2 regions of the Cupriavidus sp. DB3 genome follow, and region 2 is predicted to be linked to the other one. Evidence: predicted binding sites of a transcription regulator. Region 2 holds the regulator's gene; the other holds the start of a gene.
What was found. The regulator sigma-54, encoded in region 2, starts transcription at its own class of promoters, with help from an activator protein. The targets are predictions, from matches to a motif close to TGGCANGNAANCTGCTTT.
Positions count from the first base shown of each region.

Region 1: a site for sigma-54 is predicted at 4,361-4,378, ahead of K7G19_RS04665 (GTP cyclohydrolase II). Genes of this name have one in related genera too.

Region 1 is NZ_JAIZPL010000001.1:1,057,043-1,064,732, forward strand. Features, by position in the region: gene K7G19_RS04645 (amidohydrolase family protein) at 1-2, opposite strand, end outside; gene K7G19_RS04650 (TetR/AcrR family transcriptional regulator) at 45-833, opposite strand; gene upp (uracil phosphoribosyltransferase) at 903-1,520, opposite strand; gene K7G19_RS04660 (URC4/urg3 family protein) at 1,752-3,047, opposite strand; gene K7G19_RS04665 (GTP cyclohydrolase II) at 3,071-4,309, opposite strand; gene K7G19_RS04670 (acyltransferase) at 4,499-5,578, opposite strand; gene K7G19_RS04675 (amino acid ABC transporter substrate-binding protein) at 5,833-6,765, shown strand; gene K7G19_RS04680 (amino acid ABC transporter permease) at 6,949-7,239, shown strand; gene K7G19_RS04685 (glycosyltransferase family 39 protein) at 7,620-7,690, shown strand, end outside.
Region 2 is NZ_JAIZPL010000005.1:603,982-611,671, reverse strand. Features, by position in the region: gene K7G19_RS19075 (LON peptidase substrate-binding domain-containing protein) at 1-529, opposite strand, end outside; gene rapZ (RNase adapter RapZ) at 615-1,496, opposite strand; gene K7G19_RS19065 (PsiF family protein) at 1,744-2,034, opposite strand; gene hprK (HPr(Ser) kinase/phosphatase) at 2,234-3,205, opposite strand; gene ptsN (PTS IIA-like nitrogen regulatory protein PtsN) at 3,279-3,734, opposite strand; gene hpf (ribosome hibernation-promoting factor, HPF/YfiA family) at 4,137-4,490, opposite strand; gene K7G19_RS19045 (RNA polymerase factor sigma-54) at 4,540-6,018, opposite strand; gene lptB (LPS export ABC transporter ATP-binding protein) at 6,196-7,020, opposite strand; gene lptA (lipopolysaccharide transport periplasmic protein LptA) at 7,120-7,690, opposite strand, start outside.

The DNA.
Region 1 (7,690 bases), on a different contig from region 2:
ATGTGGGTCTCCGGGCTGTTGCCGACGTGCTTACGGCTTACGGCTTACGGCAAGGGATCGGCATTGCCCTGGCAGGCGCTGCGCCGCTGCGGGCCTCGTTCGCGGGCAACCGGCGGCGCGCCCGCCGTCGCCGTGCCGCGCGCACGCCGGCCGGCGCGAGCCGGCGCGGGCGGTGTCAGGCCGCAGCCGCGCAGCACCAATGCCACCAGATGCTCGGTCGCCCGTTCGTAGTCGCGCCGCTCCAGCCGCTGCACGCCGAGCACCGCGCAGATCTGGGCCTCGAAGTCGGCATAGGTCTGCGTGGCGGCCCAGATCGTGAAGAACAGATGGCTCGGATCGATCTGCGCCATCCGTCCCGCGGCGATCCAGCCGTGGATCACCACCGACTTACGGCCCACCAGGCTGCGCAGCGCGTCGCGCAGCACGTCGCCGATCTCGGGCGCGCCGTGCAGCAACTCGTTGGCGAACACGCGCGAGGCGTCGGGATAGCGCGCCGACAGCCGCATCTTCGCGCGGATGTACTGCTCGAGCGCGGCCTCCGGCGAGCGCCTGGCGCTGATGATGTCGGCCTGGGACAGCCACAGCCGCAGCGTGTTGGCGAGCACCGCGCGATAGAGTGCCTGCTTGGTGCGGAAGTAGTAGTGCAGATTGGACTTCGGCACGCCGGCGCGCGTGGCGATCTCCGCCATGGTGGCGCCCGCGAAGCCGGCCCGCGCGAACACCGCTTCGGCGGCACGCAGGATGCGCGCCTCGTTGCGCTGGCGGATCCGGCCGGCGTTGCCGTCGCGGCCGGCCAGCGCCTGCAGGCGGGTGGCGGGAGCTAGCGCGTCCATGGCGAGGCCGGGCGTGGCGGCGCCAACGCCATCGTCGTCACGGCCGGATTCCTGGCGGGCGCCACGGCGTCAGCGCGTGCCGTAGAGCCGGTCGCCCGCATCGCCAAGTCCGGGCACGATATAGCCGTGCTCGTTCAACTGCTCGTCGATCGCGGCGGTGACGATGGCCACATCGGGATGCGCGGCCTGCAAGGCGCGCAAACCCGGGCGCGAGGCAATCAGGCAGACGTATTTGAGCGCGGTGACGCCCGCCTCCTTGAGCCGGTTCAGCGCGGCGATCGCGGAATTGCCGGTCGCCAGCATCGGGTCCACCACGATCACCTGACGCTCCTGGATATCGTCCGGCATCTTGAAGTAGTACTCGATCGGCTCCAGCGTTTCCGGGTCGCGGTACAGGCCGATATGGCCGACCCGCGCGGCCGGCAGCAGGTCGAGCATGCCATCGAGGAAACCGTTGCCCGCGCGCAGGATAGACACCAGGCACAGCTTCTTGCCGGACAGCATCGGCGACTGCATCGGCGCGATCGGCGTCTTGATCGCCACGGTCTCCATCGCCAGGTCGCGCGTGGCCTCGTAGGTCAGCAGCTGCGCGATCTCGCGCACCAGCCGGCGGAAGTTGTCGGTGGTGGTGTCCTCGCTGCGCACCAGCGTGACCTTGTGCTGGACCAGCGGGTGGTCGACCACCATCACGGAAGCGGCGGCCGGCGCGATGGGCGGCACGCCCGCGGGCAGTCCCGCGGACAGTCCCGTGGGCAGCCCCGTGGACAGCGCCACGGACGGATCGACGGACAGATCGGCAGACAGGGCGGTCATGATGGCACTCCTCGATGCGGCCGTGGCCGGATGCGGCCGGGGCGGGACGACGGCGTGCAGGCGCGCAGCGTTTGCGACAGCCGCGCCCTGCACGGGCTCAGGAACTCAGAACACGGTGCCGTCGCTGTCGATCGCGAACGGCGGCGGACCGCCTGGCCGGCGCTTGGCGGCGATGCGCCGGCCCGCCGCCCAGGTACCGCCCTCCAGCACGCGCGCCAGCGGAAAGGCCTTGGCGGACAGGCCCAGCGCCTGCCGCGTTGCCTCGGCGACCAGATCGAGGCCCGTCACCGTCAGTGCGCGCCATTCGACGATGGCGGGCTCGTCGACCCGGTGCACCGCCTCGGCGAAGCTCGCATCGCGCGGCACCATCAGCTCGAAGTCGTACAGCAGGCCGCCGTTGCGATATTCGGGCAGGCCCGTCAGCGCATCGAGCCCGATCACCGTCAGGCCGCCGTCCTCCAGCGGCTCGAGCAGCGAGTAGGTCAGCCACTGCGTCAGCTTGTGGAAGGGCACCAGGCCGTCGGGGCTGGCCGGATGGCGCCAGCAATCGCCAAGCGACACGCCTTCGAGCTGCAGCCGCCCCGGCCAGACCGGCCCCAGCGCGACCAGCAGCGTGCGCAGCACGAAGGCCGCGTCGATGCGCCCCTCGCTGGCATGCGCCTTCAGATAGTCGAACAGATTGCCGAGTCTTGCCGGCTCGCCGAACACCGCCGGCGTGGCCTGCGCGACCTTGCCGAGCCGGCGCACCAGACCCGCCCGGCCCTCGAGGCCGACCAGCGGATTGTGCTGCGCGACCTGGAAGGCAGTGGCCAGCGTCGAGGGGTCGATCTGCGCCAGCCGCTCGGCATCCGAGCGCAGCGGCTCGTCCGGCGTCGCGGAGAAACCGCCGCGCGCGAACAGGTCGAAGCTGGCCACGCCCAGCCCTTCGGAGCGGCTCAGGCTCAGGTCGCTGGCCGGGTCGCGGTAGCGCCAGTCGGGCCCGGCGCCCGCGTCGAGCAGCACGCTGGGAATCACCAGGTCGATGCCGATGCGCGCGCGCTCTTCGCGATGATCGTCGCCGGTCAGCGCCGCGCGTTCGCAGAGGATGCCCCAGCGGTCGCGCAGCTCGCCCGGTCCGCCGCTCTCGAAATGGCGCCAGCGGCTGTGGTAGGGCACCTGCAGATCGCGGTAGCGCGAGCGGATGGTGGTGGCCACATAGTCGGCGATCGCCGGGACCCGCTCGGGATGCCAGCTGAACCACTGCGAATCGCCGGCCGCCACCGCGGCCGTCACGGCGGCGCAGCGCGCGCGCACCGCCTGCGCCGTCAACAACGGCGACGCCGGATGATCGGGTTCCACCCAGCTTTGCCAGCCCTCGCGCGAAGCACGGGCCTGCGCGCCGGCTTGCCCCGCCGCGCCCATCGATGCCGCATCGTTTCGTTCTGTCATTCGTCCAGTCCCCTGCCCTTGGCCACCGTCAGTTCGGTGGCGTCCGGAGGCGTGTAACGGGTGAAGTAGCCCGCCGCCACCTTGGCGTCGATCTCCACCCTCGCATCGGCCGGAATCAGCGCATCGGGAATCGGCACCTGCTCGACCACTTCGATTCCCTGCGCGACCAGCGCGCCGTGTTTCATATTGCTCATCGAGGCCCAGCGGTCAATGCGACGGATGCCCAGCCAGTGGAAGACATCGGGCATCAGCTCCTGGAAGCGCATGTCCTGCACGCCGGCCACGCATTCGGTCCGCGCGAAATAGGTCTCGGCGCGATCGCCGCCGACCTGCCGCTTGCGCGCGTTGTAGACCAGGAACTTGGTGACCTCGCCCAGCGCGCGGCCTTCCTTGCGGTTGTAGACCACCAGTCCGACCCCGCCCTGCTGGGCCATCTCGATGCACACCTCGATACCGTGCGCCAGATACGGGCGGCACGTACAGATGTCCGACCCGAATACGTCCGATCCGTTGCATTCGTCGTGCACGCGGCAGGCGACAGGCGTCTGCGGCTTGCCCAGCTGGCTGACGTCGCCGAAGAAATACAGCGTCATGCCGCCGATGGGCGGCAGGAAGACCTTCAGGTCGGGACGGGTCACCAGCTCCGGGAACATGCCGCTGGTCTGCTCGAACAGGCTGCGGCGCAGCGCGCTCTCCTTGATGCCGAAGCGGCGCGCCATGCCGGGCAGATACCAGACCGGATCGACGGCGGCCTTGGTCACCCGCACGTCGCCGTTGGCAAACAGGATCCTGCCGTCGGGGATCAGCCGGCCGGCGGCGATCGCCGCCACCAGTTCCGGCATGTTGATATGGGCGCGCGTGACGGCGATGGTCGGCCGGATATCGACGCCCGCAGCGATGCGGTCGGCGAAGACGGTCGAGACCAGATGTCCCCACGGGTCCAGCGACACGATCTTGTCGGGATCGCCCCATTGCGGATGCGGGCCGATCGGCTCGGCCGGCGCGGTGTCGGTCAGGTCGGGGCGGTGGTCGCGCTGCAACGTGCCCGAAGCGACCGCCAGCGCGCGATAGACCGCATAGGCGCCGGCATGCGTCCCGATCACGTTGCGATGCGCCGGATTGGTCAGCGTCGCGATCACGGGTCCGCGCTCGGCCGCGGTCGGCGCCCCCCAGTGGATCGGCTCGGCCGGCTTGTCGCGGCGTGCGTGCGAGGTCAGGACGATGTGATCGGACATGGCAGCCTCGAGGCGTGAATCCTGACCAAACGGTCAGGTTTACCTTGATGGTAGGCAATCGCCATGCCAAGCGCGTATGGGCGTTTTCCCCTTTTGAGTACGCTCCCTCACCAACTGCGGCACAACAACGGTTCATGCGGCGCCCACGTATCGTGCAGCGCCGCCGATGTTGCAGGCGGGCAACGCCTGCTAGCCGGCGAGCCCCGTACGGTTGCGCAACAACAACTTGCCCAGCGACGCGAGGGGGTCGCGCGATTCGACATATCGGTAAAAAAGCGCACCGGCGGCGTTGCTGGCCAGCCACGCCATCGCCATGCCGGCCGCGTTGAGCCACGGCATGCCGGGCGCGAGCTGCGACATCAGGCTGTTGACCAGCAGGCAGATCGGGAAGTGCACCAGGAACACCGAGTACGAGATCGCGCCGAACGTGGCGAAGACACGGCCGCGCGGCCACGACGACAGCCAGCCGCCGCGCCGTGCCATCGCCAGCCACAGCGCGACGACGACCGCCAGTGCGATGCGCGAGCGCATATCGACCATCAGCGCGGCGACGCCCACCGCCGCGAGCGCCGCGATCCACCAGGGGGAGCGCCCGGGATTGGAGGCCCAGTAGCCGAGCACGCCCAGGCCGTAGGCGCCGAAGAAATAGATCGCCCACATGTCCCAGCCGGCGTCCCGGTTGAACCAGAACAGCGAGGCCAGGCCGAGCGCCGCCACCAGCGCCACGCCTACGCGGACACGCCTGCTGGCGGGCATCCGGCGCGCCAGCCAAAGCGCCAGCAACAGCAGCCCGAACAGCTGGAAATCGATCGCGACATACCAGACGCCCGCGGACAGCGCGTCGATATCGAGCACGTCGTGCAACAGCAGCAGATGCGCCAGCAGCTGGCCCCATTGCGGCGGCGCCGGAATCGAGGGATGGTCCATGCCCTGCCGCGCGAGCGCCGCCGCGGCGATGGCGAGGACAATGGCCGCGGCGAAGGGCACGACGAGCTTGCGATAGCGCCGCAGCAGCGCCGCCAGCGGGCGGGACGCGCGCAGCAGTCCCTCCGGCGCCAGGCTGCGCGCCGCCAGGAAGCCGCCGATCACCAGGAAGAGCTGGACGGCGATGCGCGCGTAGTCGGCGAGCCAGTCGATCAGGGCGGGGGCGAGGGAATGGGCCGCATCGGACATCGGCCCGTAGAAGGCCAGATGGTGCAGCACGATCAGTTGCGAGCCGATGGCCTTGAGCGCATCGATGCCGGCCAGGCGCGCGGGTTGCGAAGACATGGGTGACAGACGGGAAGCGAACGGGAACCGAACGGAAATCGCGGACCAGCCTCGACGCGCCCGTGCGCGACGCGACACCGGGCGCGTGGCCCGGGATTGTACCCGGGTGCAGGTGCCGGCGCCGCCATGCTGGACCGGTCATTGTGCCCGCGTCATCACATCGACCTAGGGTATTTACTTATGACGAAGTTGTCCTTCCCCTGACTCCTCCCTATCGCTACCCTTTGGTCTTTGCTGTTTTCTATCGCTTCGCCATGCTGTCCTCCCTTCGTTCTTTCCGTCGCCCTCTTCGTTCGTTCCGCCCGGTCCTCCTCGCGGCAGCCCTGCTCGGCACCGGCATCGCCCACGCCGCCGGCGCCGAGGCGTTGCACGGTCCGGTCATCGACAAGATCCGCTCCAGCGGCACCATCGTGCTCGGCTACCGCGAGTCCGCGCTGCCGTTCTCGTTCGCCGACGACAAGGGCCAGCCGGCCGGCTACGCGGTCGACCTGTGCCTGCGCGCGGCCGAGGGCGCCCGCCAGGCGCTCGGCCTGAAGGACCTGAAGGTGCGCTGGATGCCGCTGACGCCGCAGAACCGCATCCCCGCCATCGTCAACGGCCTGGTCGACCTCGACTGCGCGCCGAACACCAACACGCTCGAGCGCCAGAAGCAGGTCGCCTTCAGCGTCTCGCACTATGTGTCGACGGTGCGGATGCTGGTGCGTGCCGATGCGGGCATCGACTCGCTCGAGGACCTGCGCGGCAAGACCGTGGTGACGAGCGCCGGCTCGACCGGCGACCGCCACGTGCGCCGGCTCAAGGGCCAGTACGGCTATCGCGACGTCTACGCCAAGGACCACGGCGAATCGTTCCTGCTGCTCGAGTCCGGCCGCGCCCAGGCCTTCGTGATGGACGACGTGCTGCTGGCCGGCCTGCGCGCCCGCGCCAAGGATCCATCGCAATTCGTGATCGTCGGTCCCGCGCTGTCGGTCGAGCAGAACGCGCTGATGCTGTCGAAGTCGGACCCGGCGTGGAAGCGGCTGGTCGACGAGACCCTGGCCGGCGTCTATCGCGGCCCGCAGATCGAGGCGCTGCAGCAGCGCTGGTTCCAGAAGCCGATCGGCGGACGTGGCATCAACCTGGCGCTGGCCCCGTCGGCCGAGGTCCGCGAGGCGTGGAAGCATCCGTCCGACGCGGTCACGGAATAGGCGCATACCGGGGCCGGCGACCCCGGCAATCCTCGCTTTCCATGAGGCCGACGCGCCCGCGACGCCCGGTATGACTCGCTTGACAGCCGCAAGACAGGTTGGAGACACTGGCGCGGGCGGCGCGTCGGCGCCTGCCCATCGTCAGCCGCCCATCCGATGGACGGCAACTTTCGAGGAGACACCATGAGCAAGTTCGTCGCGACGGCCATCGCGCTGTGCATCGGCACCGCCTCGCTGGCGGTGCACGCCCAGAACACCGGCGGCAAGAAGCAGTTCGACCCGTACTCGCAAGGCGCCAAGGCGGGCGAGAAGTTCGACCCCTACAGCCAGGGGGCGAAAGCCGGCGACAAGTTCGATCCCTACACCCAGGGCACCAACCAGAGCACGCGCGCCGATCTCGCGCCGGGCCAGGACGAAGGCAAGAAGAACGGCCACAAGGCGAAGAAGGCCAAGCCCGCCAAGCCGGCGAACTGACATCGGCCCGACGGGCCAGCCCGGGGGCGGCCCGTCCCGATGGCGAATTCAAGAACCCGCTGCCGGCGGGTTTTTTTGCGTCCGTGCGCCCATCGCGCGCCGCCCGTGCCCGCGCGGGCGGCGGTGCGTCGCCGCTGCCGACCGGGGCGACGAGGCACGAAAAGTGAAATGGACGCCACAGGACATATGTCCCGAGCCGGAAAAAGCCCTCCGGTGCGGTCCCCTGTAGGACATTTTTCGGTATCAGCCGTCATAGCTTTCGCACAAAATGCGAACTTCGCCGTTGACATAGGCGTCGTATGCACCACACGGAGCGGCAGCGCTCCGTAGCGGGTTGTCAGCAAGCGGCCGAGGCCGCGCAGCACCGTTTCAGGAGTTTCATGCGCCGTTCCCCGACCACGCGCGCCGCCGGCTTGTCCGCGGCGGTGATTGCCCTGGTCGTCCTGTATAT
Region 2 (7,690 bases):
CGACCCAGCTCGGGTCTTCCCACTGCATCGGCTCGGCGAATGGCAGCTTGTGCGGCGGCGCATGCAGCGAGGCCACGATGCGGCGCAGTGCCGCCAGGCATTCACCCAGCAATTCCAGCTTGCAGTCGATCACGTCGTCGGGCAGCAGCTCGGCGCGCGCGACCAGCAGGCCGTCGTCGCGGGTATGGTGCTCGAGCACGCGGAAGCGCTGCCTGCCGCGCGTCTCGATCAGCAGCACGCCCAGCTGCTCCATATTGCAGTCGACGATTTCGGCCAGGCAACCGACCGCTTCCGGCACCGTGGCGCTGCCTTCCTGCGCGACCTCGGGGCCGCTGGCGATCAGGCAGACGCCGAACGCCGCGTTGTCGCGCAGGCAATTGCGGACCATGTCGACATAGCGGGGTTCGAATACGCGCAGCGGCAACCGGCCGCCGGGAAACAGCACGGTATGGAGGGGAAACAGCGGCAGGCTGTCGACTTCGACGTGGAGCGGTGCCGCGTGATTGGACGCTGGGGAACTGGAAGACATGCGATCCCGAGAAGACTTTCGCTCACGGGGCGAGGGCACGCAGGTGGCGCCGCCGCCGGGATCCACCGCCTTGGCGCTGCCCGGTTCAGCCTACCGGCACCAGCTCGCGGTGTCTGACCAGCACATTACCATGCGCGCGGAAGTAGTTGGCAAGTCTTTCCGCGATGTACACGGAGCGGTGCTGGCCGCCGGTGCAACCGATCGCGACCGTCAGATAGCTGCGGTTGTCCGCGACGAAGCTCGGCAGCCATTTCTCCACATAGGCGCGAATGTCCTCGGCCATCGCCAGCACCATCGGCTGGCTCTGCAGGAAATCGATGACGGGCGCATCGCGTCCGGTCAGGGGCCGCAGTTGCAGGTCGTAATACGGATTGGGCAGCGAGCGCACGTCGAACACCATGTCGGCATCGCTCGGCACGCCGTGCTTGAAGCCGAACGACGTGAAGAGCAGCGTCAGCTCCAGATTGTCGTCGCGGATGAAATCCTTGATCCATGCGCGCAGCGTATTGGTGCGCACATTGCTGGTGTCGATGCGATGCGCCGATTCGGCCAGCGGGCTCAGCAGCTCGCGTTCCATCTCGATCGCTTCGACCAGCGGGGTCTCGTTCGGTACGGGCGCGCCGTCCGCCTCGCGCGCAGCCAGCCGCACCGACAGCGGATGGCGCCGCCGCGTTTCGGAATAGCGCTGCACCAGCGAATCGGTATTGGCGGTCAGGAAGACCACGCGGACCTCGTGATCGGCCGACAGGCTCCGCAGCGTCTCCGGCAGCCTGGCCAGCGATTCGCGGCTGCGGATATCGGTGGCGATACCCAGATGCGTGTAGCCCTCGGCCGCAAGGTAGCGGGCGAGTTCGGGGATGAACTGCGCGGGCAGGTTGTCGACGCAGTAGTAGCCTGCGTCTTCGAGCACGTTCAATGCAACCGATTTGCCGGAGCCGGAAATGCCGGTGATGAGGACGATGCGCATAACGCTTGAAGGATAGCATCGCGTGATGATTGCGTCATGACGGTCCGATGAAATCCGCGGCTCGTGAGGCGGCCATCGGCGGAAATGGCGGCGAAAGCGTGCGAAAGCCGCGCAATGGGTAGTGAGCCGGCAAAGAAAAAGGCGAACCGCCGTGTGCCGCGCGATTCGCCTTTATTTCTTTCCGACTCTTGTTTCGCCGTCTATTTCGCTTTCCGGCGCTCCGGAACAATGCCGGCTCGGTGTGCCGTCATGCGGACAGGCATTCCTTCATGAACGCCTTGCGTTCGTCGCCCTTCTTGCCGCTCGCCTGCGCATTGCACGCCTTCATCTTTTGCTGCTGCGAGTTGCCGGCGGTGGCGGGTTTGGCCGACAGGCATTCCTTCATGAAGGCCTTGCGCTCGTCGCCCGTCTTGCCGGCCGCCTGCGTGTTGCACGTCTTCATCTTGCTCTGCTGGCTGTTGCCGGAGGCGGTCTGGGCAAAGGCGCCCGTGGCGACCAGAGGGCACAGCAGCACGCAGGTTGCGATCAGTGTCTTCATGCTGAAATCTCCTGACTGAGGATCGGGTCGCCAAGCGCAGGATGCGCAACGGCGCAGGCTGGGCGTGATGCCCATTACAGCACAAAACGCTGAAAACCCCAATCAGGTTGACGCTGTCGGCGTGTCCGGCACGCCGATGCGTCAAGGCGCAGTTGCGGCGCGGCCCGGGCTGCCGAAGGAATCGGGCTCGGTCAGACGCTCAAAGCAGGCGGCCCTGGCCGCGCGACGCCGCATCGGCCTGCATCGCCGCACGCTGGCGGTCCATGAAATCGCGCAGCGTGTCGATGCCGCGCAGGCGCAGGATGGTATTGCGCACCGCCGCCTCCACCAGCACCGCAAGGTTGCGGCCGGCCGCCACCTGGATCTTCACCATATGGATCGGCAGGCCGAGCACGTCGAGATATTGCGAATCGAGCGGCAGCCGCTCGAATTCGCCGTCGTTGCGGCGAACCAGCTGGACCACGAGCTTGAGCTTCATCTTCCGGCGCACAGCGGTTTCGCCGAAGATCGTCTTGATGTCGAGCAGGCCCAGGCCGCGCACTTCCAGCAGGTTCTGCAGCAGCGGCGGGCAGCGGCCCTCGACGAAATCGGGGCCAAGACGCACGAAATCGACCGCATCGTCGGCGACCAGGCCGTGTCCGCGCGAGATCAATTCGAGGCCCAGCTCGCTCTTGCCAAGGCCCGATTCGCCCATGATCAGCACGCCCATGCCGAGGATATCGAGGAACACCCCGTGCATGGTCACGCGCGGCGCGGAAATGCGCGACAGATACAGCCGCAGGTGGTCGATGACCGCGGCCGAGGATACCGGCGTCGTGAACAGCGGCGTGGAAGAGCGCGTGCAGCGCAGTTCCAGGTCCGGCGGCGGCTCCATGCCGTCGGCCACCACCAGGAAGGGCGGCTCGAGCAGGATCAGCTCGCCCATCTGGCGCTTGCGCGTTTCGTCGTCGAGCCGCTGGTAGTAGGTGATCTCCGGCTTGCCGAGCACCTGGATCCGGTTCGGGTGAATCAGGTTCAAGTGGCCGACCAGGTCGGCCGCCGAGGTCGCCTCGCGTGCGAAGTCGAGATCGAAGGCGCGATCGGCGCCCTCCAGCCCGGCCACCCAGGACAATTTGAGGTCGGCTGCGTTGTCGTCGAAGATCGACTGGGAGGTAACGCCGGTGAGTTCCATGCGGGATGAGGCGGGGCGCTGGGGCGGTGGTGAATGCGGGTGGCGCGGCGGTGGGCCGCTTACGCCGAGAGGGTCAAGGATGCCATTGCACCAGCAACTGGTGAACCGCATCGGGCGTCGGCAAAGCGGCGAGGCCTTCACGCATATCGCGATCGGACAATAGCTGAGCGATTTCCGACAGGATTTCGAGATGCTGCTGCGTGGCCTGTTCGGGGACCAGCAGGAAGATCAACAGCGAAACGGGCTTGCCATCGGGCGATTCGAACGGAATCGGCTCGGCAAGCCGCATGAAGGCGGCCAGCGGCTGCTTCAGGCCCTTGATGCGGCCATGCGGAATGGCCACGCCGGCGCCAAGGCCGGTCGAGCCGAGCGATTCGCGGGCGAACAGATTGTCGGTCACCGTGGCGCGCGCCACGCCATGGTTGTTCTCGAACAGCAGCCCGGCCTGTTCGAACACGCGTTTTTTGCTGGTGACGCTGACGTCGAGCGAGATATTGCCGGGCGGCAGCAGTTTGGCCAAACGGTTCATTTGAAATGCGCGGAATTCCTGATACTGGCGCCGCCATGCGGTTTCTTGCCGGCGTGGGCCGGTCTGCCGTTGCTGGGCGGTGCGTTCGTTGCCGCCGCTTCCCGACTATCAGCGTGCGGCACATTATAGTGCAGGGGGGCTCCCTGCCGTCCGATGCCGATCGCCCCGAGCGGCATTGCGCAAGGAAACGGGGCGGGCATTCTCTATATGTATTGCACAGCATACACCGGGAAGCCGGCCAGACGGAACCCCATCCCGGTTTCATCCTATAGGTTGCACGGCGAGGCGGCACCGCGGCCTCGCTCGAACGTCCACGCGGGGCGCAAAAAAGCCGTGCTCCTGGCACGGCTTCTTTCCTCACTTCAAGGCCGGCCGGCGTTGTGGCCGAGCCGAATCTTCAAGCTACTGCTGGGCCTGACTGGCCACGAAGCTGTGGTACTTCAGCGATTCGCGGTCGTGGCTCTGCACCTTGTCCTTGTAGCGGATCACTTGCCGGTCCAGCTTGTCGACCAGCATGTCGATCGCCGCATAGAGATCTTCGTGGTGCGCCTCGACAAAGATGTCCTTGCCCTTCAGATGCACATTGATTTCCGCGCGTTGACGGCGATCCTTTTCCTTTTGATTGTCGACCGATAGCAGCACGCTGACGTCAATAACCTGATCGAAATGCCTGAGGATTCGCTCCAGTTTCGTTTCCACGTACTCACGCAGCGAAGGCGTGATGTCCAAGTGGTGTCCACTGATCTTGAAGTTCATAGCGCTTCTCCTTCTGAAAGAGCCGCACCAGGCAGGCGATGCGACTCGGCTACAAAGACTTGCGAAGGTTCACGGCGGGGATCTTCAAGGCTTCACGGTATTTGGCGACGGTACGTCGCGCCACGACGAAGCCTTGTTCCCCCAGCAGTTCGGCAATCCGGCTGTCGGACAACGGGTTTCTGGGGTCTTCGGCTCCTATCAACTGCTTGATCAGCGCACGGATTGCGGTGGAAGAGGCGGCACCGCCGGTTTCGGTCGATACATGGCTGCCAAAGAAATATTTCAGCTCGAATGTCCCCATCGGGGTGGCCATGTACTTATTGGTAGTCACACGAGAAATGGTCGACTCGTGTAGACCCAGTGTATCGGCTATCTCCCTCAAAACCAAGGGGCGCATCGCAATTTCACCGTGCGTGAAGAAATTCTTTTGCCGCTCCACGATGGCTTGTGCGACGCGCAAAATGGTGTCGAAACGCTGCTGGATATTCTTGATGAGCCAGCGCGCCTCCTGCAGTTTCTGCTGCAATCCCGCGGCGCCGGTATCGCCTTTTGCACCGCGCAAGATTTGCGCATACATGTCGTTGATGCGCAGCCGCGGCATCACATCGGGATTGAGCTGGGCGATCCAGTTATGGCCGCTCTTGCGCACGAACACGTCGGGCACGACGAAATCCGCTTCCGGCCGGCTGTAGGCGTGGCCGGGATAGGGCGCGAGCGAGCGGATCAGCTCGTGCGCGGCCTTCAGCTGCATGTCGTCGACCTGCAGCGCCTTCTTCAGGCGGGTGTAATCGCGCGCGGCCAGCAGTTCGAGGTGATGGCGCACGATCGTCATCGCCAGCTCGCGCTGCGGATGTTCGATGCGGCGCAGTTGCAGCGACAGGCATTCGGCCGCGTTGCGCGCCCCGACCCCGGGCGGGTCGAAGCTTTGCAGCAGCGTCAGCATCGCATGCACTTCGTCGAGCTCGAATTCGAGCTCTTCAGGCAATTCGGAAAGGATTTCCTCGAGCGAGGCGCTCAGGTAGCCGTCGTCGTCGAGCGATTCGATCAGGAAAATCGCCAGGCCCTTGTCGCGCGTGGAGATTTTCAGCGGCGCCAATTGCTCCATCAGATATTCGCGCAGCGTGGGCTCGGCATCGCGCAATTGCAGCGGCGTTTTCTCGTCCTCGTCGCTTTGCGGACGGCGGGCGAAATCGTCCAGGCTCCAGTCGCCGCCATAATCGTCGCCCGCGCCGTCGGCATAGCCGTCGTCGGCGGACGCGGCGCCATCCGCGCGCGAATCGGCGGGGGCCGTCGGCTCGGAAGACGGGGTCGTGGTGGTGGTCTGGACATTGACCGACCCGTCGGCGGCGACCCGCAGCGGGCTTTCGATCCAGTCGTTTTCGCGTTCGAGCAGGGGATTCTCGGTCAGCGCCTGCTCGACTTCCTGTTGCAGTTCCAGCGTGGAGAGCTGCAACAGCCGGATCGACTGCTGCAGCTGCGGCGTCAGGGCCAGATGCTGGGAGAGGCGTAGCTGTAGCGACGGTTTCATGCGGCCTATTTTATGCGCAACTTCGGCCGCGATGGAACGGAATTTGCTATCGGAAGTTTCGATTGCGTGGTCAGAAGCGATTGCCTGATGGATCACCAGGGAAGGAACGGTACATGAACCGCGCACGAACGAAAACGGCCGCCCTCTGTACGAGGGCGGCCGCGCGCCAAACCGCCATTACATGCGGAAGTTTTCGCCCAGATAGACGCGCCGCACCGATTCATTGGCGATGATGTCCTTGGGCTCGCCGGCCGCGAGCACCGCGCCTTCGCTGATGATGTACGCGTGGTCGCAGATGCCCAGCGTCTCGCGCACGTTGTGGTCGGTGATCAGCACGCCGATATTGCGTGCCTTCAGGAAGCTGACGATGCGCTGGATCTCGCCGACCGCGATCGGATCGACGCCGGCGAACGGCTCGTCGAGCAGGATGAAGCGCGGCGCCGAGGCAAGCGCCCGTGCGATCTCGACGCGGCGGCGCTCGCCGCCCGACAGCGACAGCGCGGGGTTGTTGCGCAGGTGCGCGATCTGCAGATCGTCGAGCAGGCTGTCCAGCCGCCGCTCGATCTCGGCGCCGGACAGCGCCTTGCCGTTGTCTCGCTGCAGTTCCAGCACCGCGCGGATGTTCTGCTCGACATTGAGCTTGCGGAACACCGACGCTTCCTGCGGCAGGTACGACAGGCCCATGCGCGCGCGCTCGTGGATCGGCAGGCCGCTGATGTGCTGGCCGTCGAGCACGATGTCGCCTTCGTCGAGCGCGACCAGGCCCACGATCATGTAGAACGAGGTGGTCTTGCCCGCGCCATTGGGGCCGAGCAGGCCGACGACCTCGCCGCTCTTGACGTCCAGCGACACGTCCTTGACCACGGTGCGCGAGCCGTAGCGCTTCTTCAGATGACGCACCACCAGGTTGCTGGTGGCCGGCATCGTGCCCGCGCCGGCACCGGCTGCGGTGTTGGCGTTGGCGGCGGGAGCGGTGGCGGTAGCGGTGTCGGCAACGGACATGTGGGCAATCCTTTGATACTGCGTCATGCGAAGCGGGCGTGGCGAAGCGTACGTGGCGGAGCGTGCGCGGCGTGCGGGTACGTCAGGCCCGGGAAGCGATCAGGGCTTGGCCGTCGGCGAGCCTTTCAGGTCCACGCCGGCGCCACTGCCGCCGGTCCCCTGGCTCTGGCGCGGCGACAGCACGGCGCGTACGCGGCCGGACGGGTTCGCCGGCGCCGCGTTGCCGCTGCCACCGGCCGCGGTGTAGAACTCGTTGCGGCTGTCGTAGGTCAGCACCGCGCCGCGGATCTCGTCGACCACCTTGGCGCCCGCCAGCCGCGCCATGCGCGCATTGCCGATCAGCTTGGCCACTTCCTGCTTGCCGTCGTATTCGATGCGGTCGCCCCAGCCGTCGATGTACTCGTCGACGTTGTCGCGCTTCTGCCGGATATAGGCCTGCTTGCCGCCCTTGGACGTGGCCACCGCGTACTGGTAGCCCTCGGGATCGGTGCGGACCTCGGCGGCATCGGACTTGAGCACCATGGTCCCCTTGGTCAGCACCACGTTGCCGGTCAGCGTATAGATCTGCTTGACGTCGTCGTAGCTGGCGTTGTCGGCCTCGAGCACCAGCGGCTTGTCGCGGTCGGCGCGTTCGGCGAGCGCCGGCAGGGCGAGCGTCATGCCGGCGGCG